Regions from separate parts of the Micromonospora sp. FIMYZ51 genome, predicted to be linked through region 2. Evidence: riboswitches for the same ligand, from Rfam matches in the RefSeq annotation. Region 2 holds a riboswitch; the other holds the start of a gene.

Region 1 (14,034 bases), 590 kb from region 2:
GCGCCGGCTGGCCAACCGGGTGCTGGTGCCCGTGGCGCTCGCCCTCGCGGCGGTCGGCGGCGCCTGGATCCTGGCCCATCCCGGTCCGCGCGGCTACGACCTGAACGACATCCCCCTCGGCAACGCCCTCTGGTCGGCCGCGTTCATCCTGGTGGCGCTGGGCCGGGCGCCGGCAACCGCCGCCTGGGTGGACCGCAGCGCGCTTGTCGGCCGCGCGGTGACCGTGCTCAACCGGCGGGCGCTGACCGTCTACCTGTGGCACATGGCCTTCGTGGTGGCGCTCACCCCGCTTGTGGACGTGGTCGGCTGGTCGCATCAGGATCTGCTGGGCCTGGCCATCCGGGTCGTGCTGGTCTTCCTGCTGGTGGGCGTGGTCACCGCGCTGTTCGGCTGGGTCGAGGACGTGGCGGCGCAGCGCCCGCCCGAGCTGATCCCGGGCGGAGGGCGGCCACCGGTGCCGGGCGGGCGCCGGCACGCCGAGGCCCGCTCCGGTGGGTCGCCGGTGCCGGGCTCAGGTCGGCCGGAGCCCGGCTCGGGTCGGCCGGAGCCACCGCCGGGGGCCGGCCGGTCCGCCGGTCCGCCGGACGAACCGACCGCGCCGTACCCGGAGGACGGGGTACCCGGTCAGCGGGCTCGACCCGACGAGATCACCGCGCGGCGACGGTGATGTTGCCGCTGCCGGTGCGCAGGTCGAGCACGAGCGGGGCGGCCGGATCGTGCGGCACGCCCAGCTCCACCTGGCCGGAACCGGCCCGGGACCGCACCTGGTAGGCGCCCGCCGGCACGGTCAGCTCGACGTTGCCGCTCGACGCGTGCACCCGGGCGGAGGCCGGCCGGTCCAGCTCGACGGTGACGTTTCCGGAGTTGGCCTCGGCGTTCACCTCGCCGCTGAGCCGGCTGGCGGTGATGTTTCCGGAGGAGGCGCGAAGCACGACCGGGTCGGCCACGTCGTACACCTCGATGTCGCCCGAGCCGGTCTGCGCCCGGACCGCTCCGGCGGCACCGGAGAGCCGGACGTTGCCGGAGCCCACCTTGACCTCGACCGCGCCGACCCGGCTCAGGTCGATGTCGCCGGAGCCGGTCTCGCCGTGCACGCTTACCCCCGCGCCGGTGGTCACCTCGTAGGAGACGCTGCACCGGCGACCGCAGGAGGTGTCCAGCACCAGCTCTGAGCCGTTGATCTGGTACGTCACGTCAGGCTGGCTGCCCTGGTAGCGCACCGCCCGCTTGATGCGTACGCCGTCCGTGCCGCCGTCGCCGCGGATCACCACATCGCCGGAGCCGGGCAGCAGCCGGATCGCGGTGATCCGGGCGGACTCGGTGGTGTCGTAGTCGAGCCGGCGGGACGAGAGGTTGTCGCAGCCGGCAAGGACGATCATGGTGGTGGCCATGGCAATCGCCGTGGCCTTGCGGGGCAGCGTGGTGGTCCGGTGCGAAGCCATGTCGAGCACGCTACGACCGCTGCCGGCGTACGCGCATCGGGGTTCGCCGGCACCGCGACCCGGAGCGGACCCTGAGATCCGACCCGGGGTGCGACCCGCACCGTGGTCAGGATGGAGAATGGCGCGATGGCCGGGTACCGCCGACAGCTCTACCGCGACGACGCGGTGGTGCTCCGCGTCCAGAAACTCGGCGAGTCGGACCGGATCATCACCCTGCTCACCCGGCGGCACGGCCGGCTGCGCGCGGTCGCCCGGGGGGTCCGCCGGACCAGCTCGAAGTTCGGCGCCCGGCTGGAGCCCTTCGGTCACGTGGACCTGCAACTCGCCGGTGACCCGAAGGGAGAGTTGGGCAGTTCGCTGCACACCGTCAGCCAGGTCGAGGGGATCGACCTGTACGGCAAGCGGTTCCTCGGCGACTACCCCCGCTACACCGCGGCCAGTGCGATCGCCGAGACCGCCGAGCGGCTCACCCCGGTGGAGCGGGAGCCGTCGCTGCGGCTGTTCCAGCTCACCCTGGGAGCGCTCCGGGCCCTCGCCGAGGGCAGCCACGCCACCACCCTGGTGCTCGACGCGTACCTGCTGCGGGGGATGGCCCTGGCGGGCTGGGCACCGGCGCTCACCGCCTGCGCGGTCTGCGGCACCCCCGGGCGGTACCGAGCCTTCTCCGTACCGGCCGGTGGCGCGGTCTGTCCAGACTGCCGTCCCCCCGGCGCCGCCCACCCCGCGCCGGCCACCATCGATCTGATGTCGGCGCTGACCGCCGGTGACTGGCGGGTCGCCGACGCCGCCGAATCCGGGGTACGCCGGGAGTGCAGTGGGCTGGTCGCGGCGCACCTGCAATGGCATCTGGAGCGCGCGTTACGCTCGCTGCCGCTGGTCGACCGGGCGGAGACCGATCGGCCGTCGCAGGACGTGAGCAGGGAGAGAACCGAGTGATCCGAGCCAGCAGGTCCGGCCGGCGCGAGCCGGTGCCGCCGACGCCGCACCCCTCGGGTGCCCGACCGCCGGCGCTGCCGCCGGAGGCGGTGCCCCAGCACGTCGCGGTGGTGATGGACGGCAACGGCCGATGGGCCAAGGAGCGCGGGCTGCCGCGCACCAAGGGGCACGAGGCCGGGGAGTTCTCCCTCTTCGACACCGTCGAGGGCGCCATCGAGCTGGGCATTCCCTACCTGTCGGCGTACGCCTTCTCCACCGAGAACTGGCGGCGCTCGCCGGACGAGGTCCGGTTCCTGATGGGCTTCAACCGGGACGTCATCCGCCGCCGCCGGGATCAGCTGGTCGACCTCGGGGTGCGGGTGGTCTGGTCGGGCCGGGCCGGGCGGCTGTGGAAGAGCGTGATCGGCGAGTTGCAGACCGCCGAGGAGATGTCCCGGGGCAACTCGACGCTTACCCTCCAGTTCTGCGTCAACTACGGCGGCCAGGCGGAGATCGCCGACGCCGCCGCCGCGATCGCCCGGGACGTGGCGGCCGGTCGACTCGACCCGGCCAAGGTCACCGAGAAGACGATCGGGCGTTATCTGTATCACCCCGAGGTGCCCGCCGTGGACCTGTTCCTGCGGCCCTCCGGCGAGCAGCGGACCTCGAACTTCCTGCTCTGGCAGAGCGCGTACGCCGAGCTGGTCTTCCTGGACACGCTCTGGCCCGACTTCGACCGCCGGCACCTGTGGTACGCCTGCGAGCTGTACGCCCAGCGGGACCGTCGGTTCGGCGGCGCGCTACCCAACCCGGTGGCACCGGGCACCTGACCGGTGGCACCGGGCACCTGACTGCGGAATCGGGCACCTGACTGCGGCGTGGGGCACCTGAGTGCATAGTGCGGCATCGGGTTGGGTATCACCGCTGGCAGCAGCCACTGACGGAGGTGAACCCACATGATCCGCAAGCGCGTTGCCCAGTGGGCGGTGATGGCCGTGGCGGTTCCGGTGGCAGCAGCCGGTGCCCGCCGGCTCAGCCACTCGCTGGAGTCCCGGCGCGGCCCGTCGCGGGCCAGCCGCCTGCTCACCCAGGGGGCCGACATGCTCCGCCCGCAGAAGGCGAAGCGGCGCCGGTTCTTCTGACCCGGCACCTGATACCGCCCTGCCCCCGAGATCGGGGGCAGGGCGGCCGTCGGCTCAGGCCTCGACCTCGGCCCGGTCGGGGGTGGCCCAGAGGGTGTGGAAGGAACCGTCGCGGTCGACCCGACGGTAGGTGTGCGCACCGAAGTTGTCCCGCAGACCCTGGATCAGCGCGGCGGGCAGCCGCTCTGCGCGCAGCGCGTCGAAGTAGGCCAGGGACGAGGCGAAGGCGGGTGCCGGTACGCCGGCCCGGGCCGCCTCGGCCACCACCCGCCGCCAGCTCGGCACCCCGTCGCGCACGGTGTCGGCGAACCATGGCGCCACCAGCAGGGTGGGCAGCTCCGGCTGGTCGTCGTACGCCTGCTTGATCCGGTCCAGGAAGCGCGCCCGGATGATGCAGCCGCCCCGCCAGATGGTCGCCGTGCCACCGAGGTCGATGTTCCAGTCGTACTCCGCGCTGCCGGCCCGGATCTGGTCGAAGCCCTGGGCGTACGCGACGATCTTCGAGGCCAGCAGGGCTCGGCGTACGTCCTCGATGAAGGCGTCGCGGTCGGTGACCTGCCACTTCTCCCCGGCGTCCGGGAACGCCCGCACCACGGCCTCCCGCTGGCCGACGTGCCCGGACAGCGACCGGGCGAAGGTGGCCTCGGCGATGCCGGTGATCGGGATGCCCAGGTCGAGAGCGATCTGGACGGTCCACCGGCCGGTGCCCTTCTGCTCGGCCCGGTCCTGCACCACGTCCACGAACGCCTCACCGGTGGCGGCGTCGGTGTGCGCCAGCACGTCGGCGGTGATCTCGATCAGGAAGGACTCCAGCTCACCGGTGTTCCACTCCCGGAAGATCTCCGCGAGTTCCGAGGGCGTCGCGCCGAGCCCGGCCCGCAGCAGGTCGTACGCCTCGGCGATGAGCTGCATGTCGGCGTACTCGATGCCGTTGTGGACCATCTTGACGAAGTGCCCGGCACCGTCCGGCCCGACGTGCCGGCAGCAGGGCTCGCCGTCGACCTGTGCGGCGATCTTCTCGAAGATCGGCCCGAGCTTCTGGTACGACTCGGCCGAGCCGCCCGGCATGATGCTCGGTCCCCACAGGGCGCCCTCCTCGCCGCCGGAGACTCCGGTGCCGACGAAGTGCAGGCCCTTGGCCCGCAGCGCCTCCTCCCGCCGCCGGGTGTCGGCGAAGTGCGCGTTGCCGCAGTCGATGATGATGTCGCCCGGCTCCAGCAACGGCACCAACTCGTCGATCACCGCATCGGTGGGGCCGCCCGCCTTGACCATGATGATTACCGCACGGGGACGCTCCAGCGCGGCGACGAAGTCCGCAAGGGACTCCGCCGGGACGAAGGTGCCCTCGTCGCCGTGCTCGGCCACCAGCGTCCGGGTCCGCTCCGGCGAGCGGTTGTGCACCGCCACGGTGAACCCGTTACGGGCCAGGTTGCGGGCCAGATTTCGGCCCATCACCGCCAGCCCGGTCACACCGATCTGCGCCGTCGCCCGATCCGCCATCCTCGTCGCCACCTTCCGCCATCGACCTGTAGTGCTGCGACGGTATCGCGCGGCGGCACCGAGCCGCGCCATCCCCCCACCGCTGGTCATCACGTGCTCGCACACCGCTCCCCCACCCTCACCCCGTCGATCATGGAGTTTCGGTCGCCGTTACGCGGCTAATGTCCCTTATGCCGAGGCAAAAACTGCATGATCGACGGGGCGGAGGGGTGAGGAGAGGGAAGGGGTTAGCTGAGGAGGGGGCGGAAGGTGCCCAGGGCGATGGTGATGGTCAGGATGGTGCCGGCCAGGGTGGTTGCGCTGGCGATCAGTAGCCAGTCGGCGGGGCCGAAGTGCTGACGGCGGGCGAAGGTACGCGGTGCGCCGGAGTCGAAGCCCCGGGCGTCCATCGCCACCGCCAGCCGGGTACCCCGGCGGATCGCACCGACCAGCAGCGTGAACGCGGTCGACACGAACAGCCGCAGTCGGGCCACCGGATTGCGTCCCGCCTGCACGCCACGTGCCCGGCGGGCCATGGTGATCATCTGCCATTCCTGGCTGAGCAACGGGAACAGCCGGAACGCGGCCAGCGCGCCGATCGCGAACCGGGCCGGTGCCTTCGCGTTCTGCACCAGCGCGTCGGCCAGGTCGGTCGGGTCGGTGGTGGCGAAGACGATCACCCCGGGCAACGCCACCGCGAACAACCGCAGCACCAGGCCGAGTGCGGTGAGCAGCACGCCCGAGGTCACCACCACCGGCCCGGCCTCGAACAGGACGCGGCCGGAACGGTCGGCCGCGAAGAGCAGCATGGTGACCAGGATGCCGCCCGCGCCGGCCAGCAGTGGCCAGGCGCGACGTAGCAGGGCGCGGGGGCGCAGCCCGAACAGCGGCAGCACGGCCAGTTCCACGGCGATCGCGATGGCCGGCGCGACCGGGTCCAGCGTCGTCATCAACGCGAAGGTGAACAGCAGCGCCGCCGCCAACTTGGCCACCGGGTTACGCCGGGCCAGCGGGGCGTCCGGCCGGGCGAGCGGTTCGAGGCTGATCATCGGCGTACCGCTGCCGCCGGCCCGGCTCCGCCGGCCAGCCCTTCGGCCGGGGTGGTGGGCGGCCGGTGGAGGGTGACGGTCCGGTCGGCCAGCGCCGCCACGAACTCGGCGTCATGGGTGACCGTGACCAGGCCGTGGCCGTCGTCGCGCAGGTCCGCGAAGAGGTCCACCAACTCCCGCCAGGTCCGCCGGTCCTGGCCGAAGGTGGGCTCGTCGCAGATCAGCAGGCGCGGCGCGGTGGCCAGGGCAGTCGCCACGCTCAACCGCCGTGCCTCGCCACCGGAGAGGGTGTACGGGTTGGCCCCGGCGAGCCGGTCCAGCCGCAGCCGTTGCAGCAACTGGTCGACGCGGTCGCGGACCGCCGCCTCGGTCGCCCCGGTGCGTCGTGGACCGAGCGCCAGCTCGTCGAAGACGGTGCTGGTGACGAACTGGTGCTCGGGATCCTGGAAGACCGAGCCGATCCGGCGGGCCAGTGCCGGGGCGGGCCAGCGGTGCAGGGGAGTGCCGGCATCCGGGCCGCCCAACTCGCGGCTCGCGGTGACCCGGCCGCTGGCCGGCTTGAGCAGTCCGCCGAGGAGCAGCGCGAGGGTGGACTTGCCGGCGCCGTTGCGGCCGAGCACGGCGAGTGCCTCGCCGGCGCGTACCGCGAGGTCGGTCTCGGCCAGCCGGGGCGGCAGGCCGAGCCGGTCGGCGGTGAGCAGCACGTCGCCAGCGGATGCGACGGCCCGCCGGGGCGGCACGGCGCGGCCGGGCACCCAGACGCCCTCGTCGGCGAGCGCGTCGCCGTGCGTGCCGAAGACCACCTCCGGCGTACCGTCCGCGCGGACACCGCCGCCGGGCGCCAGCACGACCACCCGGTCGACAAGCGGCAGCGCCTCGGCGACCCGGTGCTCGACCAGGATGAGCGTGGTGTCGTCGGCGAGCGCACCGGCAACCGCCGACCGGATCAGCGCGCCGCCGGCCGGGTCGAGGTTTGCCGTCGGTTCGTCGAGCAGCAGCAACCCGGGACGCAGGGCGAGCACCCCGGCCAGCGCGAGGCGCTGCTGCTCGCCGCCGGAGAGCGCCGCGGTGGGCCGGTCCCGGTGGTACGGAAAGCCGACCCGGGTCAGGGCCTGGTCCACCCGGGGCCAGATCTCCCCGGCCGCGATGCCCCGGTTCTCCAGCCCGAACGCGACGTCGTCGCCGCACCGGGCCATCACCAGTTGGGTTTCCGGATCCTGGAAGACGATGCCGACGCGATCGCGGGCCTGCTGCGGCGGCCGACCGTCGATCTCGATCGTGCCCTCCTGCTCACCGGAATCCTCCGGCAGCAGCCCGGCCAGCGCCGCCAGCAGGGTGCTCTTGCCCGCCCCGGAGGGCCCCAGGAGCAGCACCCGCTCGCCGCGCTCCACCCGCAGGTCCACGCCGCGCATCGCCCAGGCCCGCCGCCCAGCATGCCGCCACCCGAACCCCCGCAACCACACCCCACCCACCCAGATCCCCCTCCCGCCTGTTGTCGCCGTGCCGATCAAGAGGTTCGCGTCCGGATACCGCAGGTTGGCCGACGCGAACCTCTTGATCAATCGGGTTGGGGTCAGACCAGGGCGCGGTCGCGACCGGCCGGGAAGCGGTCCAGGACGCCGGTGGTGGCCAGGGCGCGGGTCAGGTAGTAGCCACCGGCACCGGCGATGACGGTGGCGCTGACGACCGTGATCAGCGCGTACGGGATGCGGTAGGCCACGAGGTCCCGCCCGGCGTTCCAGTAGACGAAGTCGAAGAGCGCGGCGCCGACGCCGGTCGCGGCACCGGCGAGCAGTGCGGTCGGCAGGCGGAACGAGCGGTACCGGAAGGCGGCGAAGGCCAGCTCCGCACCGACCCCCTGGGCCAGGCCCTGCACGATCACCAGGCTCGCCCACTGGCTGCCGAGCAGTGCCGAGACGATCGCGGCGAGCAGCTCGCAGTAGAGCGCCGCGCCCGGCTTACGGATCACCAGACCGCCGAGTACGGCGGGCACCAGCCAGACGCCGTAGATCAGCGTCTGGGCGGGCGGAAAGAAGGCGAACGCCGCGTCGGTGGCGGTCCACACCAGGCCCCAGGCCCAGAAGATGACGCCGAAGGCGACCGCGATCACCGAGGCGACCACGATGTCGAGGGTGCGCCAGCGGTTGCTGTCGGTGGTTGGCACGATGATTGCTCCCAGTCCAGTGTCGAACCAGGCAAGACGCACGCCCGGCCCGGCGGGTGCCGGGCGATGGCGGGCTGGAGGTGGACCGAACTCCCTGCGCTGGCATTACCCAGATCAGGTACGGAGGGTCTGCGGGCGGACCCGCACTCTCAGCGCTGTGCGCTCCCCTGTCGGAGGTGAAGTTGTCTCGCCGACGCTAACACCTGGCCAGATCGACGGACAATGTGATCCTCGCAGGTCAACCGGGCGGTACGCGGTCCGGCCCGCGGTGCCCGGCGGATCGGCCCACGGGCGTGGCGACCTGTCGATGGAGCGGCCCGCGCCGGTAGTCTCAGGCCACTGCTCCGCCCCCGGCGGGCGGCGCAGCCCCGAGACCCGCCCCGGCGGGCGGCGCAGCGCCAGGGCTCCGCCACTGGCGGGGCAGTAGCGCGCAGGGACCCGGCCACAGCAGTAGCGGCACCAGCCCCGAGGGACGACAGGTGAGCACAGGCACTGACCACGCCGCGCCGGCCGGCGGGCCGGAGGAGCGCCCGACCGGCGGGGTGGATCAGGCGGGTCGACCGGATCGCCCCGGCGAGCCGGGCCCCCGGCGGTGGCTCGGCGACCGGATCGGCTCGGTGGAGGTGCTGGCGGCGCTGCTGATCCTGCTTGTCATCTTCCGGGATCCGCTGGCCGCCGCGCTGGACACCCCCCGGTTGCAGACCTGGACCACGGTCTTCGTCTCGATCATGGTGCAGGCGGTGCCGTTCCTGGTCTTCGGGGTGCTGCTCTCCGCCGTGATCGCGGTCTTCGTACCCCGGTCGTTCTGGGCGCGGGCACTGCCCCGGCACCCGGCGCTGGCCGTACCGGCGGCCAGCGCGGCCGGGGTGGTGCTGCCCGGTTGCGAGTGCGGGTCGGTGCCGATCGCCGGCTCGCTGATCCGTCGGGGCGTCACCCCGGCCGCCGCGCTGGCCTTCCTGCTCGCCGCCCCGGCGGTGAACCCGATCGTGCTGACCGCCACCGCTGTCGCCTTCCCGAACAATCCCGAGATGGTCCTCGCCCGTGGCCTCGCCAGCCTGGTCGTGGCCATGGTGATGGGCTGGCTGTGGTTGCGGCTCGGGCGTACCGACTGGATCAGGATGCCGCGCCGGCCGGAGCTTGACGACACCCGTCGGGGCCGGGCCTTCTGGTCCGCCGTCCGGCACGACGTGACGCACGCCGGTGGCTTCCTGGTGCTCGGTGCGATGGCCGCCGCCTGCATCAACGTGCTGGTGCCGGAGCGGTGGTTGCAGACCCTCGCCGACAACGCCTGGCTGTCGATCCTGGCGCTGGCGCTGCTCGCCGTACTGCTTTCGCTCTGCTCGGAGGCGGACGCCTTCGTCGCGGCCTCGCTGTCGCAGTTCTCCCTCACGTCCCGACTGGTCTTCCTGGTGGTGGGGCCGATGGTCGACCTCAAGCTGATCGCGATGCAGGCCGGGGTCTTCGGCCGACGCTTCGCCCTCCGGTTCGCGCCGACCACCTTCGCGGTGGCCCTGCTGGTCGCGGTCGGCGCCGGGGCGGTGCTGCTGTGAACCGGCAGGCGCAGGCGGTGGTCCTGCTGTTGCTCGGCGGCGCGGTGCTGCGGGCCAGCGTCACCGACCTGTACCTGCGTTACGTCAAGGAAGGGCTGCGGCCCTTCCTGATCGCCGCCGGCCTGCTGCTGGTGGTCGCCGCGATCATGACGCTCTGGTACGAGCTGCGACCGGCCCGTCCTGCCGCCCAGGTCCCCGTCGCTCCCGGCGACGCCACCGCGCCGCCCAGCGTCGACCAGCCCGGACCCGGCGACGCGGACGAGCACGGCCACCACGAGCCACGGGTCGGCTGGCTGCTCATCCTGCCGGTGCTCGGCCTGCTGCTGGTCGCCCCGCCGGCCCTCGGGTCGTACGCGGCGGACCAGGCCGGCAGCACGCTTAGCGCACCAGCGCAGTCGGACTACCCGCCGCTGCCCGACGGCGATCCCGCGCAGGTAAGCGTCCTCGACTACGCCGCGCGGGCGCTCTTCGACCGGGGTGTCTCGCTCGGTGACCGGCGGGTGCAGCTCACCGGCTTCATCGCCACCGGCACCGGGGGCGAGCCGATCCTGGCCCGGATGGTGCTCTCCTGCTGCGCCGCCGACGGGCGGCCGGTCAAGCTCGGACTGACCGGCGACGTGCCGGCCGGGCTGCCGAACGACAGCTGGGTGGAGGTGATCGGCCGGTACAGCGACCGGGTCGGCCGCGACCCGGTCAACGACGCCGAGATCCCCTACCTGGAGGTCGAGTCCTGGCGGCAGGTGCCCGCCCCGAGGAACCAGTACGGGTAGGCCATCGCCCGCGCCGAGGACGGCCCGGCTCGGTACGGCCGGGACGGGCCGGCCTCGGTAGGCTGCGGTTCATGCACATCGACGCCCGAGGTCTGCGGTTCGACATCACCACCGGCGGCCCCGAGCAGGGCGAACCGGTGCTGCTGTTGCACGGCTTCCCGCAGCATTCCGGTGAGTGGGCCGACGTGACGCCCACGCTGCACGCCGCTGGGCTGCGCACCTACGCACCGGACCAGCGCGGCTACTCGCCCGGCGCCCGGCCGGCGGCCGTCGAGGCGTACCGGCTGGCGGAACTGGTCGCCGACGCGGTGGCCGTACTGGACGCGCTCGGTGTCGACGCCGCCCACGTGGTGGGGCACGACTGGGGTGCGGTCGTCGGCTGGGCGCTGGCCGCCGGCCACCCCGACCGGGTACGCACGCTGACCGCCGTCTCGGTGCCGCACCCGGCCGCCATGGCGTACGCGCTCGGCAAGGACCGGCGGCAGCAGGTGCGCTCGGCGTACATGCTGCTGTTCCGGCGGCCGGGGGTGGCCGAGAAGACGTTGCTGGCGCGCGACGCGAGCGGGCTGCGCCGGCTGCTGCGCAGTGTCGGCGACGCCGCGCGGATATCGACGTACGCCGAACCAATGCGCCAGCCGGGCGCGCTCACCGCGGCGCTCAACTGGTACCGGGCGATGTCCCGGTCGGAGTTGGCGGCGACCGCGCCGGTGACGGTGCCGACCAGCTACGTGTGGAGCGACCGCGACGTGGCGATCGGGCGCACCGCCGCCGAGGCGTGCGCCGGGTATGTGCGAGGGGATTACCGGTTCGTCGAACTGTCCGGGGTCAGCCACTGGATTCCGGACCAGGTGCCGACGCCGTTGGCCGAGGTCATCCTGGCCCGGGCCCGGGCAACCGGCTGAGCGGACCGGACGGTCGACAGGAGCGGAGCGAGCATGACGTTGACTGCCGACGGCTACCTGGCCACGGTGACCGCGACCATGCACCGGGTGGCGCAGAGCCAGCGTGACCAGGTGGCGCGGGCCGCCGATCTGATCGCCGAGGCGATCCGGGCCGACGGGGTGGTGCACGCCTTCGGGACCGGGCACTCCGAGGCCCTGGCCATGGAGATCGCCGGTCGGGCCGGCGGGCTGGTGCCGACAAACCGGATCGCCCTGCGCGACCTGGTGCTGCACGGCGGTGCGCCGGTCGACGTGCTCGGACCGAAGCTGGAACGGGACCCCTCGGTCGCCCACCGCCTCTACGATCTCGCCCCGATCGGGCCGGCCGACGTGTTCGTGCTCGCCTCCAACTCCGGGGTGAACGGGGCGATTGTGGAGTTCGCGGCGCTGGTCCGGCAGCGCGGGCACGGGCTGGTGGCGATCACCTCGGCGGAGCACTCGGCCCGGATGGAGTCCCGCCACCCGTCCGGCCGCAAACTCGCCGACTTCGCCGATGTGGTGTTGGACAACGGCGCCCCGTACGGCGATGCGACCCTGCCGTTGCCGGACGGTGGCGCGGTCGGCGCGGTCTCCTCGATCACCGCCGCCCTGCTGGCCCAGCAGATCGTGGTGGAGGTGGTGGCCCGGCTGGTGGCGGCGGGCGAGCGTCCGCCGGTCTACCGGTCCGCCAACATCGCCGGCGGCGATGCCCACAACGACGCCCTGGAGGCCCGGTACGCGGGCCGGATCCGCCGCGGCTCCTGACAACCGGGCCGGGCTTCCGCCGGCTCACTCGGTGAGTCGGTTTCACCTTGCCTGCGGATGGGCATCAGCCTGTGCCACCGACATCGAGTCGGTCCGGCGCGGTGGTTTCCCCGGGAGGTATACGTGTCGAAGGAAACCGAGAAGCAGCGGTGGCAGCGCAACTTCGCCGACCTGCTGCAAGAGTTGCGGGTCGCCCAGACCGGCGTGCAGATCCTCTTCGCCTTCCTGCTGACCCTGCCGTTCAGCGCCGGTTTCGACGACACCACCCCGTTCCAGCGTGACGTCTACATCGTGGCGTTGCTCGCGGCGGCCGGCGCCACCGCGATGATCATTTCTCCGGTGGCGTTCCACCGCGCACTCTTCCGGCAGGGGCGCAAGCCGGAACTGGTCCGCTTCGCCCACCGGATGGCCAGCGGCGGGCTCGCGTTCATGCTTGTCGCGATGGTCAGCTCGGTACTGCTGATCACCGATTTTGTGCTGGACCGGCCGATCGCCTTCCTGCTCAGCGCGGTCACCGGGCTCTGGTTCCTGACCTTCTGGCTGGTCCTGCCCTTCTCCCGACGCAGCTGGGGCGACGAGGACATCGACGACGACGAGGATCCGAGCGGCTTGGACCAGGGCTGAGGGTTGCTCGTCGGTAGCGGGCCGGATAACGATGTCTACCTCTGGGTAACAAATCCGGGTAGCCTGCTGAGCAGGCGGAACAGTCCGAGTGCCCGAACTACCCCCGGGGGTTTGCCGTGGCCCTTAGCGAGCATCACCGTCCGTCCAGTGTCGACAGTTCCGGTCCGCCGCAGAGCGCGAACCAGGTGTCCGAGAAGGAAGCACGCCAGGTCGCCGAGTCGGCCCGGCAGCGCGCCTGGGACCGGCCCAGCTTCGGCAGGGAACTCTTCCTCGGCCGGTTGCGACTCGACCTGATCAACCCCTGGCCCCGGCCTGACCCGGCCGAGGAGGAACGGGCGGCGGAGTTTCTCGGTCGGCTCCGCGACTACGTCGCCACCGAGGTCGACGGCGCGGCGATCGAACGGGACGCGCGCATTCCGGACGAGGTGTTCCAGGGACTGGCCCGGCTCGGCGCGTTCGGCATGAAGATCGATCGGGAGTACGGCGGGCTCGGGCTGAGCAACCTGCACTACTGCCGGGCGCTGATGCTTGCCGGTTCGGTGAGCCCGGCGATCGGCGCGTTGCTGTCCGCGCACCAGTCGATCGGCGTACCGCAGCCGCTGAAGATGTTCGGCACCGCTGAGCAGAAGCAGCGCTTCCTGCCCCGGCTGGCGGCCGGTGAGGTCTCCGCGTTCCTGCTCACCGAGCCGGACGTCGGTTCCGACCCGGCCCGCCTGGCGACCACCGCGGAGCCGACTCCGGACGGCACCGGCTACCGGCTCAACGGCGTCAAGCTCTGGGCCACCAACGGCACGGTGGCCACCCATCTCGTGGTGATGGCCCGGGTGCCGAAGGCCGCCGGCCGCAAGGGCGGGATCACCGCGTTCGTGGTCGACGGCGACGCCGAGGGCATCACCGTCGAACGGCGCAACGGCTTCCTCGGCCTGCGCGGCCTGGAGAACAGCCTCACCCGCTTCCACGATGTCTTCGTGCCCAGGGAGAACGTCATCGGCGGCGAGGGCCAGGGGCTCCGGATCGCGCTGAGCACGCTGAACACCGGCCGGCTGTCGCTGCCGGCGATGTGCGTGGGCGCCGGCAAGTGGGCGCTGAACGTGGCTCGGGAGTGGTCCGCCGAGCGGGTCCAGTGGGGTCGGCCGGTCGGAGAGCACGATGCGGTGGCGCAGAAGCTCGCCTTCATCGCCGCGACCACGTACGGCATGGAGACCATGCTGGAG
Region 2 (14,034 bases):
GCTCACCCTGGCAGGGGTTGCCGCCGGCCCCGTCGACCCGGATCTGCACACTGGCCTGACCCCGCGCGCCCCGACTGTCGGTGACCGTCAGGGTGGCGGTGTAGGTGCCCGCCGTGGTGTACGTGTGGGCGGCGTTGAGCGTGGTCGCGGTGCCACCGTCGCCGAAGTTCCAGGCGTACGTCAGCGGGGTGTCCCCGTCCGGGTCGGTCGCCGTACCGGTGAAGGTCACGGCCAGTGGCGCGGTCCCGCTGGTCGGGGTGGCGGTGGCGGTGACCGTCGGCGGAGCGTTACCACTCACCCCGGGGCCGACGAAGTCCATCCAGTTGACGTTGAACAGGGTGCCGGTGCCGCGGTTCGGGTCGCGGGCGACGAAGAACAGCTTGCCCTCGGCGGCGGCGCCGTTGGGTATCTGCGCGGTGACGTCGGTGTACGTCTGCCACCCGCCGGTGCCGGCCACGGTGGCGGTGGTGATCAGCGGCCCGTCGGCGGCCCCGGCACGGACCTCGATCCGGCCACCGGCGTTGGCCGAGGCGACCCGGAACCGGACCGAGGTGATTCCGGTCAGGCTGGCCGGATCGACCGACCACCAGTCGCCGTCCTCGATGAAGCTGATGTTCTGCCCGCCACCGGCGGTGTCACCGGTGGTCTCCCGCTGCACTCCTGCGGTGCCACCCCCGGTGGCACCCGCCACCCGGCCGGTGGCCGAGAAGTACTCGGCCTCCTTGCGCTTGGGCTGGAGGATCTTCAACGCCCGGCCGGTCTGTGGCTCGGCCCCGTCGGCTCCGCCCCGGTCGGTGTAGGTCGCCTCAAGCACGGTGAAGACGTTCGCGTCCGCGCCGTGGCCGTCGGCGAGCTGGGTCTGCACCGTGCCGGTGCAGCCGGTGTGCCGCTCCAGCGGGTGGGCGTGTTCGTCGTGGCCGAGCAGCACCTGGAGTTCGACGTCGTCGCAGTCGATCGTGCCGTCCTCCGGGTCGGTCACCTTGATCGTGTAGGCGACCTGGTCACCCCAGCCGAAGAAGCCACCGTCCGGCGGGAACTCGATGGTGACGGTCGGTGCGGTGTTGCCCACGGTGATCGGCACGTTCGCCACCGCGCTCCGGCCCGCCGGGTTGGTCACCCGCAACTGTGCGGTGTAGCTGCCGGACCGGGTGTACGTGTGGGTGGGGTTGGCCTGGGTGGAGGTGCCGCCGTCACCGAACGTCCAGGCGTAGCTGAGGGTCCCGCCGTCGGGGTCGCGGGAGCCGGCGCTGGAGAAGGTGACGGCCAGCGGCGGAGCACCCGACGTCGGGGTGGCCGCGGCGACCGCGATCGGGGCGCGGGCGCCGGCGGTGTAGTCGATCCGGTAGACGCCGGAGTTGTCGTTGTTGCCGCCGAAGCCGCTGCCCCACTCGATCAGGTACATCGCGCCGTCGGGGCCGAACTCGAAGTCCATCGGCCGGACGAAGGTCATCTGGTCGAGGATGCGGTTGATGTCGACGAGCGACTTGCCGTCCCGGCTGACCTGCATGGTGTACATCCGCGACTGGTTCCACTCGCCGAAGAGCGCCTTGCCGTCGAAGTACGCCGGCCACTGCCGGCGGGACGAGATGTTCGGGTCGTACCGGTAGACCGGGCCGGCCATGGGAGCCCCGCCGCCGCCGATCTCCGGGAAGCGGGCGTCGCCGCTGTAGCCGTAGTCGACGGTGGCCGCGATGGCCGCCGGCAGGTTGGTCAGGCCGGTGTTGTTCGGCGAGTTGTTCACCGGCGCGGCGCAGTTGAACTTCGCTCCGCTCGGGCCGGAGGGGAACTGGTAGTCGTTGTACGCCTGGTTGTTGCCGTGGCAGTACGGCCAGCCGAAGTTGCCGGGCCGGTCGACGATGTTCCACTCCACCAGGCCCGCCGGGCCCCGGTTCGCGTTCGCGGTGGTGGCGTCCGGACCGTAGTCGGCGACGTAGAGCACGTTGGTGACCGGGTCGATGCCGATCCGGAACGGGTTGCGCAGGCCCATCGCGTAGATCTCCGGCCGGGTCCGGGCGGTTCCCGGGGCGAACAGGTTCCCCTCCGGAATGGTGTACGTCCCGTCCGCCTGAGGCCGGATCCGGAGCACCTTCCCGCGCAGATCGTTGGTGTTGCCGGCGGTCCGCTGCGCGTCGTAGTCCGACCGGCCGGAGCGCTCGTCCAGCGGGCTGTATCCGCTGGACTCGAAGGGACTGGTGTTGTCACCGGTGGCCAGGTAGAGGTTGCCGGCGGAGTCGAAGACCATCGTCCCGCCCATGTGGCAGCAGGTGTTGCGCTGGGTGGGCACCTCTAGGACGACCCGTTCGCTCGACGGGTTGATCGTGTCACCGGTGACGGTGAACCGGGACAGGTGGTTGCGAGACCCGCCTGCGCTCGGGGCGTAGTAGAGCCAGATCCACCCGTTGCTGGCGAAGTTCGGGTCGAGCCGGATGCCGAGGAGACCGTCCTCGTTGCCGGCGAAGACACTCAGCCGCAGCGCGGTGACGGTCTGACCGGTGTCCGGCTTGATGATCTGCACCCGGCCGTCGCGCTCGATGTAGAAGACCCGGCCGTCCTCGGCTATGTCCAGCTCCATCGGGTTGCTGGTGTTGCTGTCAAGCGTCACCTTCTCGAAGCTGGCGGCCCGGCCGGCGCCACAGTCCGCGTGCACCACCCCGGCTGCGGTCTGGATGCCACCGAGCAGGTGCTGGAGGAAGGCGGCGTCGGCGAAGGATTCCTGGGTGTGCCCGCCACCGGTGTACCAGGACCGGCCACCGTCGAAGTTCTGGCACCAGGCGATCGGGTGGTCGTGCCCCATCGCGCCGCTGCCCGGGTTGTAGGAGCGTTCGTCGAGCGAGGCCAGCACCTGCACCTGACGGGACCGGGGGTTGGTGCGGAAGTTGTACCACTCGTCGTAGCGGGACCACCGGTCCGGCAGGTGCCGGGTCGACTCGTGGGTGCTGTCCTCCACCTTGACCGTGGCCGTCTGGTTGGCCGGGTGGCTGTTGAAGTAGGCGCCGACGAGTTGGCCGTACCAGGCCCAGTCGTATTCGGTGTCGGAGGCGGCGTGCACACCGACGTACCCGCCACCGGCACGCACGTAGCGCTCGAAGGCCGTCTGCTGGCTGGCGTTGAGCACGTCACCCGTGGTCGACAACCAGATGACCGCCTTGAACCTGGCCAGGTTGGCGTCGGTGAAGGCAGCACCGTCCTCGGTGGTGACGACGGTGAACCCGTTCGCCGTACCGAGTTGCTGGATCGCGCGGATGCCGGCGGGGATCGAGTCGTGCCGGAACCCGGCGGTCTTGGAGAAGACCAGGACGGAGTACGGCTCCGCGTCCGCCGCAGCGACCGGGGCGGTACGGCTGGCGCCCTGGGCGGGGCTCACCGCCTGGGCGGGGGTGGCGGCCTGGACAGGACTCACGGGGCTGGCGGCCTGGGCCGGCGTGGCGGTGAGGACGAGTACGAGCGCGAGTAGCGCCACGGTCACTGGGGCGAGCGTTGCTCGCCGACGACGGGGTCGGGACACGGAGTTCTCCTCTGTCGAGGGCAGCAGGTCGGAGTGGGCGGCGGTGGTCACTCCGCGTCGGTCCGAGCGCTCATACCTGACGGCGAGGTCGCGAGAAGCCGATCCGATCATTCAATTTGCGTACGTCGATCAGTTTCGGGCAAGGCGCGCCCTTGTAACGTTTGGGTAACGAGCCGTTTTATAAATTGGTGTAAGTCGCTGTATATCGGTGTCTTCTTTCGGTCGCGAAGCCCTGAACAGCCGGGACGCATCGGCTGGACCCGGTCCGGCCGGCCCGGCCGGACGGGGTTGGCGCAGCCGACGAAACGACGTACGGTGTCACCCAACGAACCCACGGGAGCCCGGTGCACCGGGCTGAGAGGGGGGCTGAAGCCCCCGACCGTCGAACCTGATCCGGGTAATGCCGGCGCAGGGAGGAGTGTTGCCATGCCGTCCCTGGGACGACTGCATCTGGTCACCGACACCCGACCCGGGCGCGATCCGCTGACCGTGCTGCGGGCCGTGCTTCCGGTGGCCCACGCCGAGCTGGTCGTCCAGGTTCGGGTCGAGGACACCGCGACCGACCGGCAGGCGTACGACCTGGCCCGGCGAGTGGTCGAGCTCTGCGCGCCGTACGGGGTGACCTGCCTGGTCAACGACCGTCTGCACGTGGCACTGGCGGCGGGCGCGGCGGGCGGCCACGTCGGCGCCGACGATCTGCCGGTGGCGGCGGCCCGCCGGGTACTCGGCCCGACCGCCGTGCTCGGCGCGACCGCGCGGGAACCGGGGGCGGCCGTCGCCGCGGTCGACGCCGGAGCGAGCTACCTGGGCGTGGGTCCCTGTCACGCCACCACCACGAAGGACGGGCTGCCGCCGGCGATCGGCGTGGGCGGTGTCCAGGCGGTGGCGCGGGCGGTAAACGTACCGGTGGTCGCCATCGGCGGCGTGACGGCGCAGGACGTGCCGGCGCTGCGAGCCGCCGGGGCGTACGGGGTGGCGGTGGTCGGCGCGCTCTCCAGTGCCGCCGATCCGGCCCGCGCCGCTGCCGAGTTCCTCCGGGGGCTCGGGTGTTAACAAGGGGCCCTTCCTCTACCGCAGGCGTTAACAAGGCGCCCTTCCTTACACCTGATGTGGTGGTGGTGGGGGCGGGGCCGGTGGGGTTGGCGATCGCGTGGCGGTGTGCGCAGCGCGGGTTGCGAGTCGTCGTACGCGATCCCGCCCCGGGGTCGGGGGCGTCGCACGTCGCGGCCGGGATGCTGGCGCCGGTGGCCGAGGCGTACTTCGGTGAGCGGGAGTTGACCGGGCTGCTGACCGAGTCCGCCGCGCGGTGGCCGGGCTTCGCCGCCGAGCTGACCGAGGCGACAGGTGCCGACATCGGTTACCGGACCGAGGGCACCCTCATGGTCGGTCTCACCGCCGACGACCTGGCCGAAGCGCGCCGGCTCTGGGCGTACCAGCAGGGATTGGGGCTGCCGGTGACCGCGCTGCGCCCTTCCCAGCTGCGGGAGCGCGAACCGGCGCTGGCGCCCAGGGTGCGCGGCGGCGCGCTCGCCGCCACCGACCATCAGGTCGACCCGCGCCGGCTGGTGCCGGCGCTGCGGCTCGCCGCCGAGCGGGCCGGTGCGGTGCTGGTGCCCGAGCCGGTCCGGAACCTGGCGCACGTGGCGGCCCGGGTGACCGTCGTCGCCGCCGGCTGCGGCGCCGCCGCCCTCACCGGGCTGCCGGTCCGTCCGGTGAAGGGCCAGGTGTTGCGGCTGCGGGCGCCGGATGGCGGTGCGCCGGGCTTCCGGCACGTCATCCGGGGGTACGCCGACGGCGAGCACGTCTACCTGGTGCCCCGCGACACCGGCGAGGTGGTGGTCGGTGCCACCGTCGAGGAACGCTCCGATGTGGACGTCTCTGCCGGCGCGGTGCTGCGGCTGCTGCGTGCCGCCGTCGACCTGCTGCCGGAGCTGGCCGAGTACGACCTGGTGGAGACGATCGCCGGGCTGCGACCGGGTACGCCGGACAACGCTCCCATCCTGGGGCCGCTGCCGGAGCGTCCGGGCGTGCTGGCGGCCACCGGCCACCACCGGCACGGCATCGTGCTCACCCCGGTCACCGCGGACCTGATCACCGGGCTGGTCACCGGGGACGCCCCCACCGAACCGCTGCTCGAACCCTTCCGGCCGCAGCGGTTCCACCCCGGCCCCGCGACCAGGGTGGATGACGCCGACGGGCGGGGCGCGGCCGGTGGCGCGGACGGCTCCGCGCAGTCGAGGTCGGCTTGGTCCGAGCGGTCGAGGTCGGCTTGGTCCGAGCGGTCGAGGTCGGCCGGGTCCGCGCAGTCGAGGGAGGACGACAGATGGAACTGATGGTGAACGGTGCCGGGCGCAGCGTGCCGGACGGAGTCACGGTCGCCGAGCTGGTCCAGCGGATCACCCCGCAACACCGCGGCGTGGCGGTGGCGGTGAACGGCGAGGTGGTGCCGCGTACCGGTTGGCCGGCGACGGTGCTGCGCGGCGGCGACCGGGTCGAGGTCCTCAGCGCCGCGCAGGGCGGGTGAGCAGGGTGAAGGTCGAGACAACGGACCTCCCGGCGGGCGGCGAGGCGGACTTCGAGCTGGGCGGTGTGCGGTTCGACTCCCGGCTGATCCTGGGCACCGGCGGGGCAGCCAACCTGCACGTGTTGGAGCAGGCCATCCGGGCCTCCGGCACCGAGCTGGTCACCCTGGCGCTGCGCCGGGTGGACACCGTCCCGGGCGGCTCGGGCGGCCTGCTGGACCTGCTGGACCGGTGCGGCGTACGGCTGTTGCCGAACACGGCCGGGTGTTACACGGCGAGCGAGGCGGTCAAGGTGGCTCACCTGGCCCGGGACGCGTTCGACACCGACTGGATCAAGCTGGAGGTGATCGGCGACGAGCGGACGCTGCTGCCCGACGGGGTGGAGCTGCTGCGCGCCGCCGAGGAACTGGTCGCCGACGGCTTCACCGTGCTGCCGTACACCTCGGACGATCCGATCCTGGCCCGCCGGCTCGCCGATGTCGGCTGCGCGGCGGTGATGCCGGCCGGATCGCCGATCGGATCCGGGCTCGGGGTCGCCAATCCGCACCACATCCGGCTGATCCGGCAGAGCGTCGAGGTGCCGGTGATCCTGGACGCCGGCATCGGCACCGCCTCCGACGCGGCGCTGGCCATGGAGCTGGGCTGCGACGCCGTGCTGCTGGCCAGCGCGGTCACCCGCGCCGCGGATCCGGTGGCGATGGCCACCGCGATGCGCCACGCCGTCGCCGCCGGTCGCCTCGCCTCGGTCGCCGGCCGCATCCCGCGTCGCTTCCACGCCCTTGCCTCCACCCCCGACGAAGGCCGTCCCGAGCTGTGAACCTCAGTGCTGTGCAGCGGCGCGCGGACCGGCCACTCGCCGGGACGGCTCGGGCCGGACTGCCACCGATCTCAGGGGTGGTGCTGCTCACCGATCGGCGGATGCTGCCCCGGGGCGGGGAGTTGGTGCGGACGGTGGCGGCGGCGGTGGCGGGGGGAGTGCGCTGGGTGCTGCTGCGGGAGCTGGACCTGCCGCGGACCGAGCGCCTCGCGCTCGCCGGTGAGCTGCGGCCGATCCTGGCCGAGGCCGAGGGCATCCTCGCCGTCGCCGGACCCGACCCCCTGATCGACACCGACACCCTGCCTGCCGGCCCGCCGGTGGTGCTGCACCTGTCGGCGGCCGGTCCCTACCCGCCGCCGGCCGCCGACCTGGTCGGCCGGTCCTGTCACGACGAGGCGGAGCTACGCCGGCTCAGCACCGAGGACTACGTGACCCTCTCGCCGGTGTATCCCACCCGGTCCAAGCCCGGTTACGGCCCGCCCCTGCGTCCCGACGGACTGGCCGATCTGATCCGGCTGAGCCCGGTACCGGCCCTCGCCCTCGGTGGCATCGAGACCCCGGCCCAGGTACGCGCCTGTGTCGAGGCGGGCGCGGCCGGAGTCGCCGTCCTCGGCGCCATCATGCGCGCCACCGACCCGGCACAGACCGCCGCCGCCCTGACCACCGCCTTCCACCAGGCAGCCACCCCGAAGCCGCAGAGCCGGCAGCTCCCGACCGGGAAGGCCACGACGGGGCTGCGGCCGACCGTGTCCACAGAGGGATCAAGCCTGACCGCCCGGAGTGGGCACGGTCGGCCGCAGCCGTCAACCGCAACCACTGAGGGAGAGACGTGACCCCCACCACCGTGCTCACCGTGGCCGGCTCGGACTCCGGCGCTGGTGCGGGCATCCAGGCTGACCTGAAGGTCTTCGCCGCGCTGGGCGCGTACGGCACGAGCGTGCTCACCGCGATCACCGCCCAGAACACCAGGGGTGTGGACGCGGTCCTGCCGCTGCCTCCGCAGACGGTCACCGACCAGCTCGACAGCGTGCTGTCGGACTTCGCGGTGCGGGCGGTCAAGACCGGAATGCTCGGCACCCCGGCCGTGGCGGGCGCGATCGCCGACGCGGCGGCGGCCGGCCGACTGCCGGAGCTGGTCGTCGACCCGGTGCTGGTCGCCACCAGCGGGCACCGGCTCGGCGTGGTGGAGGCGGTGGAGCGGCTGTTGCCGTACGCCCGGCTGGCGACCCCGAACGTCGCGGAGGCCGCCGCCCTCACCGGAGCGCCGGTGACGAGCGTCGAGGAGATGGCGACGGCGGCACGGGCACTTGTGGCCGCCGGGTCGGAATGGGTGGTGGTGACCGGCGGGGATGTGACGGTCGGGGACGAGGCGGTGGATGTGCTGCACGGTCCGGACGGGACGACCGTGTTGCGCGGCCCGCGGGTGCCGACCCGGCACACCCACGGGACGGGGTGCTCGTTTTCGGCGGCCGTCACCGTACGGCTGGCGCTGGGTGATCCGGTGCCGGCGGCGGTCGCGGCGGCAAAGCAGTACGTCACCCGCGCGCTGACCGGCGGGCGGGACTGGGAGTTGGGTGCGGGACGCGGTCCGCTGGACCACTTCGGCTGGTCCGCCTGATCAGGGAGGTTGTCATGCAGGCACGTCGCAAGGTGTACGTCGAGGGATCGCGGCCGGATCTCCGGGTGCCGTTCGCGGAGGTGGAGCTGACCGGCGACAACCCGCCGGTGCGGCTCTACGACACCTCCGGGCCGGGTTCCGATCCGGAGGTCGGTTTGCCTCCGCTGCGCGGGCCGTGGATCGCCGAGCGGGGCGACGTGGCGCCGGTACGCGGCGCCGGTACCCCGCTGGGCGGGACGGAGGGGAAGCGGCCGACGCAGCTCGCGTACGCCCGCGCCGGGATCGTCACGCCGGAGATGGAGTTCGTGGCGCTCCGGGAGGGCAGGTCGCCGGAGTTCGTCCGGGACGAGATCGCGGCCGGGCGGGCGGTGCTCCCGCTCAACATCAATCACCCCGAGTGTGAACCAGCGATCATCGGCAAGGCCTTCCTGGTCAAGGTCAACGCCAACATCGGCACCTCGGCGGTGAGCTCCTCGGTGGCGGAGGAGGTGGAGAAGCTGACCTGGGCCACCCGCTGGGGAGCGGACACGGTGATGGATCTCTCCACCGGCAAGCGGATCCACGAGACCCGCGAGGCGATCGTGCGCAACTCGCCGGTGCCGATCGGCACGGTGCCCATCTACCAGGCGCTGGAGAAGGTCGGCGGGGACCCGGTGAAGCTGAGCTGGGAGGTGTTCCGGGACACCGTGATCGAGCAGGCCGAGCAGGGTGTGGACTACATGACCGTGCACGCCGGTGTGCTGCTGCCGTACGTGCCGCTGGCGGTGGACCGGGTGACCGGCATCGTGTCCCGAGGCGGGTCGATCATGGCTGCCTGGTGCCTGGCGCACCACGAGGAGAACTTCCTCTACACCAACTTCCGCGAGCTCTGCGAGATCCTGGCCCGCTACGACGTGACCTTCTCGCTCGGCGACGGGCTGCGGCCCGGTTCGATCGCGGACGCCAACGACGAGGCGCAGTTCGCCGAGCTGCGTACCCTGGGCGAGTTGACCAAGATTGCCTGGGAGTACGACGTCCAGGTCATGATCGAGGGTCCGGGGCACGTGCCGATGCACAAGATCAAGGAGAACGTCGACCTCCAGCAGGAGTGGTGCCACGAGGCGCCGTTCTACACGCTCGGCCCGCTGACCACCGACATCGCGCCCGCGTACGACCACATCACCTCCGCCATCGGTGCGGCGATGATCGGCATGTTCGGCACCGCGATGCTCTGCTACGTCACCCCGAAGGAGCACCTGGGGCTGCCCGACCGGGATGACGTGAAGGCCGGCGTGATCGCGTACAAGATCGCGGCGCACGCGGCGGACCTGGCCAAGGGGCACCCGGGCGCGCAGGCGTGGGACGACGCGCTCTCCAAGGCGCGGTTCGAGTTCCGCTGGTCCGACCAGTTCAACCTCTCCCTGGACCCGGAAACCGCCCGGTCGTATCACGACGCGACGCTGCCCGCCGAGCCGGCGAAGACGGCCCACTTCTGCTCGATGTGCGGGCCGAAGTTCTGCTCCATGAAGATCACTCAGGATCTCAAGGAGTACGCCGCCCGCGGCATGAAGGACAAGTCGGAGGAGTTCCTCGCCGCCGGCTCCCGCGTCTACCTGCCCCTAGCCTGACCCGGCCACCCGCCGTCGATCTTGCGCTTTCGGTCGGGATAAATGCCTCATATGGGGGCAGATCAGCGACCAGAAGTGCAAGATCGGCGGGGGCGGGGTGGGGGGTTAGTCGCGGTGGTGGCGGCCGGTGGAGCGTAGGGAGCGGCGGGGTTTTTTGGGGGCGGGCTCGTCGTCGGGGATGGGGCGGCTCAGTTCGGCCACCCAGTGCACGTACTCCTCGTCCTGCGCGGCCAGTGGCTCCTCGCGTTCGGTGCCGGCGTCGGCCGAGCGTGACCTGCCGCGCCGGAACAGACCGCGCCGGCCGCCCTTGTCCCGGTCGCCGGTGTCCGGCTGCACCTCCTCGGCACGGGTGACGGGCGGCTTGGCGAACGCGGCCGTCACGTCCCGGATGGCCGCTTCCGGGTCGGCGGAGATGCGCGGCGGGGGAGCGGTGAAGCGGCTCGGCGGCTCGGCGGCCGGTGGTGTCGCCTCCCGGGCAGGGCTCGACTGCTCGGCATCGGTCGAGGGGACGTTCTCCTCGGCCGATGCCGGCGGCTCGGGCTGCTGGGCGGGGGCGAGCCGCCACGTGGTCGCCCGCCACAGATCGGGCATCGGGAACCGGCGCCGTGCTCGTGGTGCCGCCCGGGCCGGCGTACCGTCCTCGGTTTCGTCGCCGGCCGGGCTGTCCGACGGGGCTGCGTCCGGCGGGGCTGTGGCCTGGGAGGTCGCCGGGATGTCGCTGCCGTCGCCGACCCAGAGGTCGCCCGACGTGTCGGCGGGCGGGGCGGCCGGACGCTCCGGTAGCCGCGTTCCCGGCGTCGTCGCCGGGGTGCGGGACGCCGTTCGATCGTCCGGCCAGTGCCAGTGTGGTGGTGACCCGGCCGCCTCCGCCTGCGGCGAGTCCGCTGCCGTGGGCGTAGCGCTGGTGGGGGTCGGCTGCTCGAGGGTGGGTGCCGGGCTGCTGGGGGTCGGCTCCGGGGTGGCGCCGAGGGCGATGGGTGACCTGACGGCGGTCTGCTCATCGGCTTGACGCCGGGCCGGGCCGGGCAGCATCGGTGCGGCGGGCAGCGGCGCGAGGATGGCGGTCGGCTCGATGGCTTCCGTCGCCTGGGGGCGGCCCGGCGACCAGGGCAGCAGTGCGGTGGCGGCCGAGCCGAGCGCACCGGCGGCGATGGCGATCAGCGCACCGTAGTACGGCCAGAGTTGGTAGCGGTCACCCGTACCACCCGGCCCGGCGGCCAGATAGGCGAACGCCACAAGCACCGGCCCGGCCGCGCCGCTCGGTCCGCCGATCAGCGGGGGATGGCCGTACTGGCGGGCCAGCGCTCCGGTCGCCGCGCCGGCCACCAAGCTCAGCATCGGCAAGATCAGCAGGGCCAACTGCTGCGCCGTGTCGGCATCGAGCCACGCCGGCTCCAACACGCCGAGGCGTACCGATGTCAGCGGCCCGGACTCGCCCAGCGACGGTAGGACCGAGAGCAGCGCCAGCAGCCACATCACCCCGGCGACGGCGGCCATGTTCCAGGCGAACGGGGGCCGGATCAGCACGGCCAGCGTGGCGCCGGCACCGACCACCGCGCCGAGTCCCGCGCAGATCGCCACGGCCCAGACCGGATCGACCGAGACGACCTCGGCGCTGCGGGCCGGTTGCATGCACAACGGCGCCACGACGAGGGCGCCCAGGGCGGCGCTGAGGGCGACGGCCAACTGCCGACCGGTGCCGGTGAGCTGCTCGTCGCGCCGGACCAGCCGCTCGGCGAGCAGGGCACCGATGACGGCGGCGTTCGTCGCGAACCAGCCGGCCCAGACGAGCTGCGCCGGCCACTGGTTGACGGTGGCACCGGTGAAGGTGCCGGTGAGCCTGATGATGCCGAAGCCGAAGGCGAGGCCGAGCTGACCGGCCCCGGCCAGCAGGCTGACGCCGAATGCCGTGAGCATCAGCCGGCTCAAGGTCCGATGGGCCATGTCCGGCACGTTACGGTCCGTCGCCACCGTTCGCCACCGGCGCGCCGGAGAAGGATGTAATGCCTGCTCGCGGCGGTTGCGCAGCGACGGGTTTCGCTCTTACTTGAGCTCGATGAGCCGGGCCAGGTACGTGGTGTCGCCGACGTTCGTCAGCATGTGCACCGCTCCCGGATCGCGGTAGACCACCCCGCCGGTCGGCTCGTCCGCGTCGATCTTGACGCCGTCGACGGTCTGGATCACGTTCTTCGCGCCCTGTACGGCCACCACGAGGTACGGGTGGTCGTGCCGGTGCAGCGGCTGCCCTTCACCCGGCTCCAGCCGGATGTGCCAGACCCGGACCCGGTCGTTCTCGAAGACGATCTCCTGACCCACCGGTCCGAGGACGAGGTCTGCCCCGGGGGAGTGGGGGTCGAGCGACGGTTGGGTCATCGTGATCCGTTCAGTTGGGGAAGCACCTCGGCGGCGATGAGTTCCAGGTGATCCAGGTCGGTGAGGTCGGTCAGGCGTAGGTGAACCCGCTCGGTGCCGAGCTTTGCGAACTCACCGATCCGGTCGACAAGCTGTCCCGGCGAACCGACCACCGGATTCTCGGGCGGCAGGGCGCTCTTGGCGTGCAGCGGCGCGGCCCGCCGCTGGGCTTGCGCGTCCGTCCGGCCGATGGCCACCACGATGCCGGCGGAGAACAGCAGCGCACCGCGCCCGCTCTCGGCGCGGCCGACCCGTTCGGCCGCCTCCCGCACCCGCTCGTACGCCGCACCGGTCTGCTCGACGCTTGTGAACGGCATGTTGAACTCGTCGGCGTACCGGGCGGCCAGTTCCGGGGTGCGCCTGGCCCCCCGGCCGCCGATGATCACCGGAGGCCCGGGGGTCTGCACCGGCTTGGGCAGGGCCGGCGCGTCGGCCAGTTGGTAGTGCTCACCGGTGTAGCTGAACGTCTCGCCCAACGGGGTGCGCCACAGGCCGGTGATCACGTCGAGTTGCTCGGCGAGGCGGTCGAAGCGTTCCCTGGTGTCCGGGAACGGGATGCCGTACGAGAGATGCTCACGGGCGTACCAGCCGGCTCCGATGCCCAGCTCGACCCGGCCGCCGCTCATCTGGTCCACCTGCGCCACCATCACCGCCAGCGGCCCGGGTAGCCGGAAGGTCGCCGAGCTGACCAGGGTGCCCAGGCGGATCCGGCTGGTCTCCCGGGCGAGCGCGGCGAGGGTGAGCCAGGCGTCGGTCGGTCCGGGTAGCCCCGGCTCGTCGCCCATGCTCTGGTAGTGGTCGGCCCGGAAGAAGCCGTCGTACCCGCCCTGCTCGGCGAGGCGGGCGAAGCGGAGCTGGTCGTCGTAGCTGGCGCCGCGGTGCGGCTCCGTGAAGACCGCCACCCGCATCGTCATCGCCCCTCGGCGGCGGCGGTCGCCGGCTGGTCGCGTTCCATCAGCAGTTCGTGCAGGTCGGCGCTGATCTGGGCGACATCGGCCAGGTGGGCGTTGCGGCCGAGGGTGCGGGGGCGGGGCACGGTCACCTCGACGATCTTGCGGAGCCGGCCGGGGCGCGGGCTGAGTACCACCACCCGGTCGGCGAGCAGCACCGCCTCGTCGATGGAGTGGGTGACGAAGACGATCGTCGCGCCGTTGCGCATGTGCACCCGTTGCAGCTCGCCGGCCAGTTCCTCCCGGGTGAGCGCATCCAGCGCGGAGAACGGCTCGTCCATCAACATCACCCGGGGGTCGCCGATCAGCGACCGGCACAGCGACACCCGCTGCTGCATGCCGCCGGAGAGCTCGTGCGGCAGCCGCTTCTCGAAGCCGGCCAGCCCGGCGACCTCCAGCAGTTGCCGGGCCCGGTCCCGGTGGTCCGCGCGCTTCCAGCCGAAGATCTCCACCGGCAGCAGGACGTTGTCCAGGACCGTACGCCACGGCAGCAGAGCCGGTCGCTGGAACAGCATGGCGATGTCCGGGCGCGGCCCGGTGACCGGTGTGCCACCGACGGTGATTTCGCCCGAGGTGACCGGCAGCAGGCCGGCGATCAGCCGC

What was found. Region 2 has a riboswitch for thiamine pyrophosphate ahead of thiE (thiamine phosphate synthase). Riboswitches for the same ligand answer to the same signal wherever they lie in the genome.
Region 1: it holds a riboswitch for thiamine pyrophosphate, as region 2 does, so the genes downstream of both, QQG74_RS25085 (ECF transporter S component) here and thiE (thiamine phosphate synthase) in region 2, are expected to answer to the same signal.

What each region holds. Positions count from the first base shown of each region.
Region 1 is NZ_CP134706.1:5,623,148-5,637,181, reverse strand. It holds gene QQG74_RS25125 (acyltransferase) at 1-667, shown strand, start outside; gene QQG74_RS25120 (DUF4097 family beta strand repeat-containing protein) at 648-1,442, opposite strand; gene recO (DNA repair protein RecO) at 1,569-2,378, shown strand; gene QQG74_RS25110 (isoprenyl transferase) at 2,411-3,187, shown strand; gene QQG74_RS25105 (hypothetical protein) at 3,314-3,499, shown strand; gene gndA (NADP-dependent phosphogluconate dehydrogenase) at 3,554-5,071, opposite strand; gene QQG74_RS25095 (energy-coupling factor transporter transmembrane component T) at 5,227-6,027, opposite strand; gene QQG74_RS25090 (ABC transporter ATP-binding protein) at 6,024-7,499, opposite strand; gene QQG74_RS25085 (ECF transporter S component) at 7,601-8,197, opposite strand; TPP riboswitch at 8,265-8,370, opposite strand; gene QQG74_RS25080 (permease) at 8,800-9,741, shown strand; gene QQG74_RS25075 (TIGR03943 family protein) at 9,738-10,511, shown strand; gene QQG74_RS25070 (alpha/beta fold hydrolase) at 10,583-11,413, shown strand; gene QQG74_RS25065 (SIS domain-containing protein) at 11,447-12,196, shown strand; gene QQG74_RS25060 (DUF6328 family protein) at 12,320-12,820, shown strand; gene QQG74_RS25055 (acyl-CoA dehydrogenase family protein) at 13,006-14,034, shown strand, end outside.
Region 2 is NZ_CP134706.1:6,208,269-6,222,302, reverse strand. It holds gene QQG74_RS27855 (ThuA domain-containing protein) at 1-3,505, opposite strand, end outside; TPP riboswitch at 3,829-3,937, shown strand; gene thiE (thiamine phosphate synthase) at 3,932-4,558, shown strand; gene thiO (glycine oxidase ThiO) at 4,552-5,838, shown strand; gene thiS (sulfur carrier protein ThiS) at 5,829-6,029, shown strand; gene QQG74_RS27835 (thiazole synthase) at 6,035-6,844, shown strand; gene QQG74_RS27830 (thiamine phosphate synthase) at 6,904-7,677, shown strand; gene thiD (bifunctional hydroxymethylpyrimidine kinase/phosphomethylpyrimidine kinase) at 7,674-8,462, shown strand; gene thiC (phosphomethylpyrimidine synthase ThiC) at 8,477-10,069, shown strand; gene QQG74_RS27815 (hypothetical protein) at 10,175-12,013, opposite strand; gene QQG74_RS27810 (cupin) at 12,113-12,442, opposite strand; gene QQG74_RS27805 (LLM class F420-dependent oxidoreductase) at 12,439-13,389, opposite strand; gene QQG74_RS27800 (ABC transporter ATP-binding protein) at 13,392-14,034, opposite strand, start outside.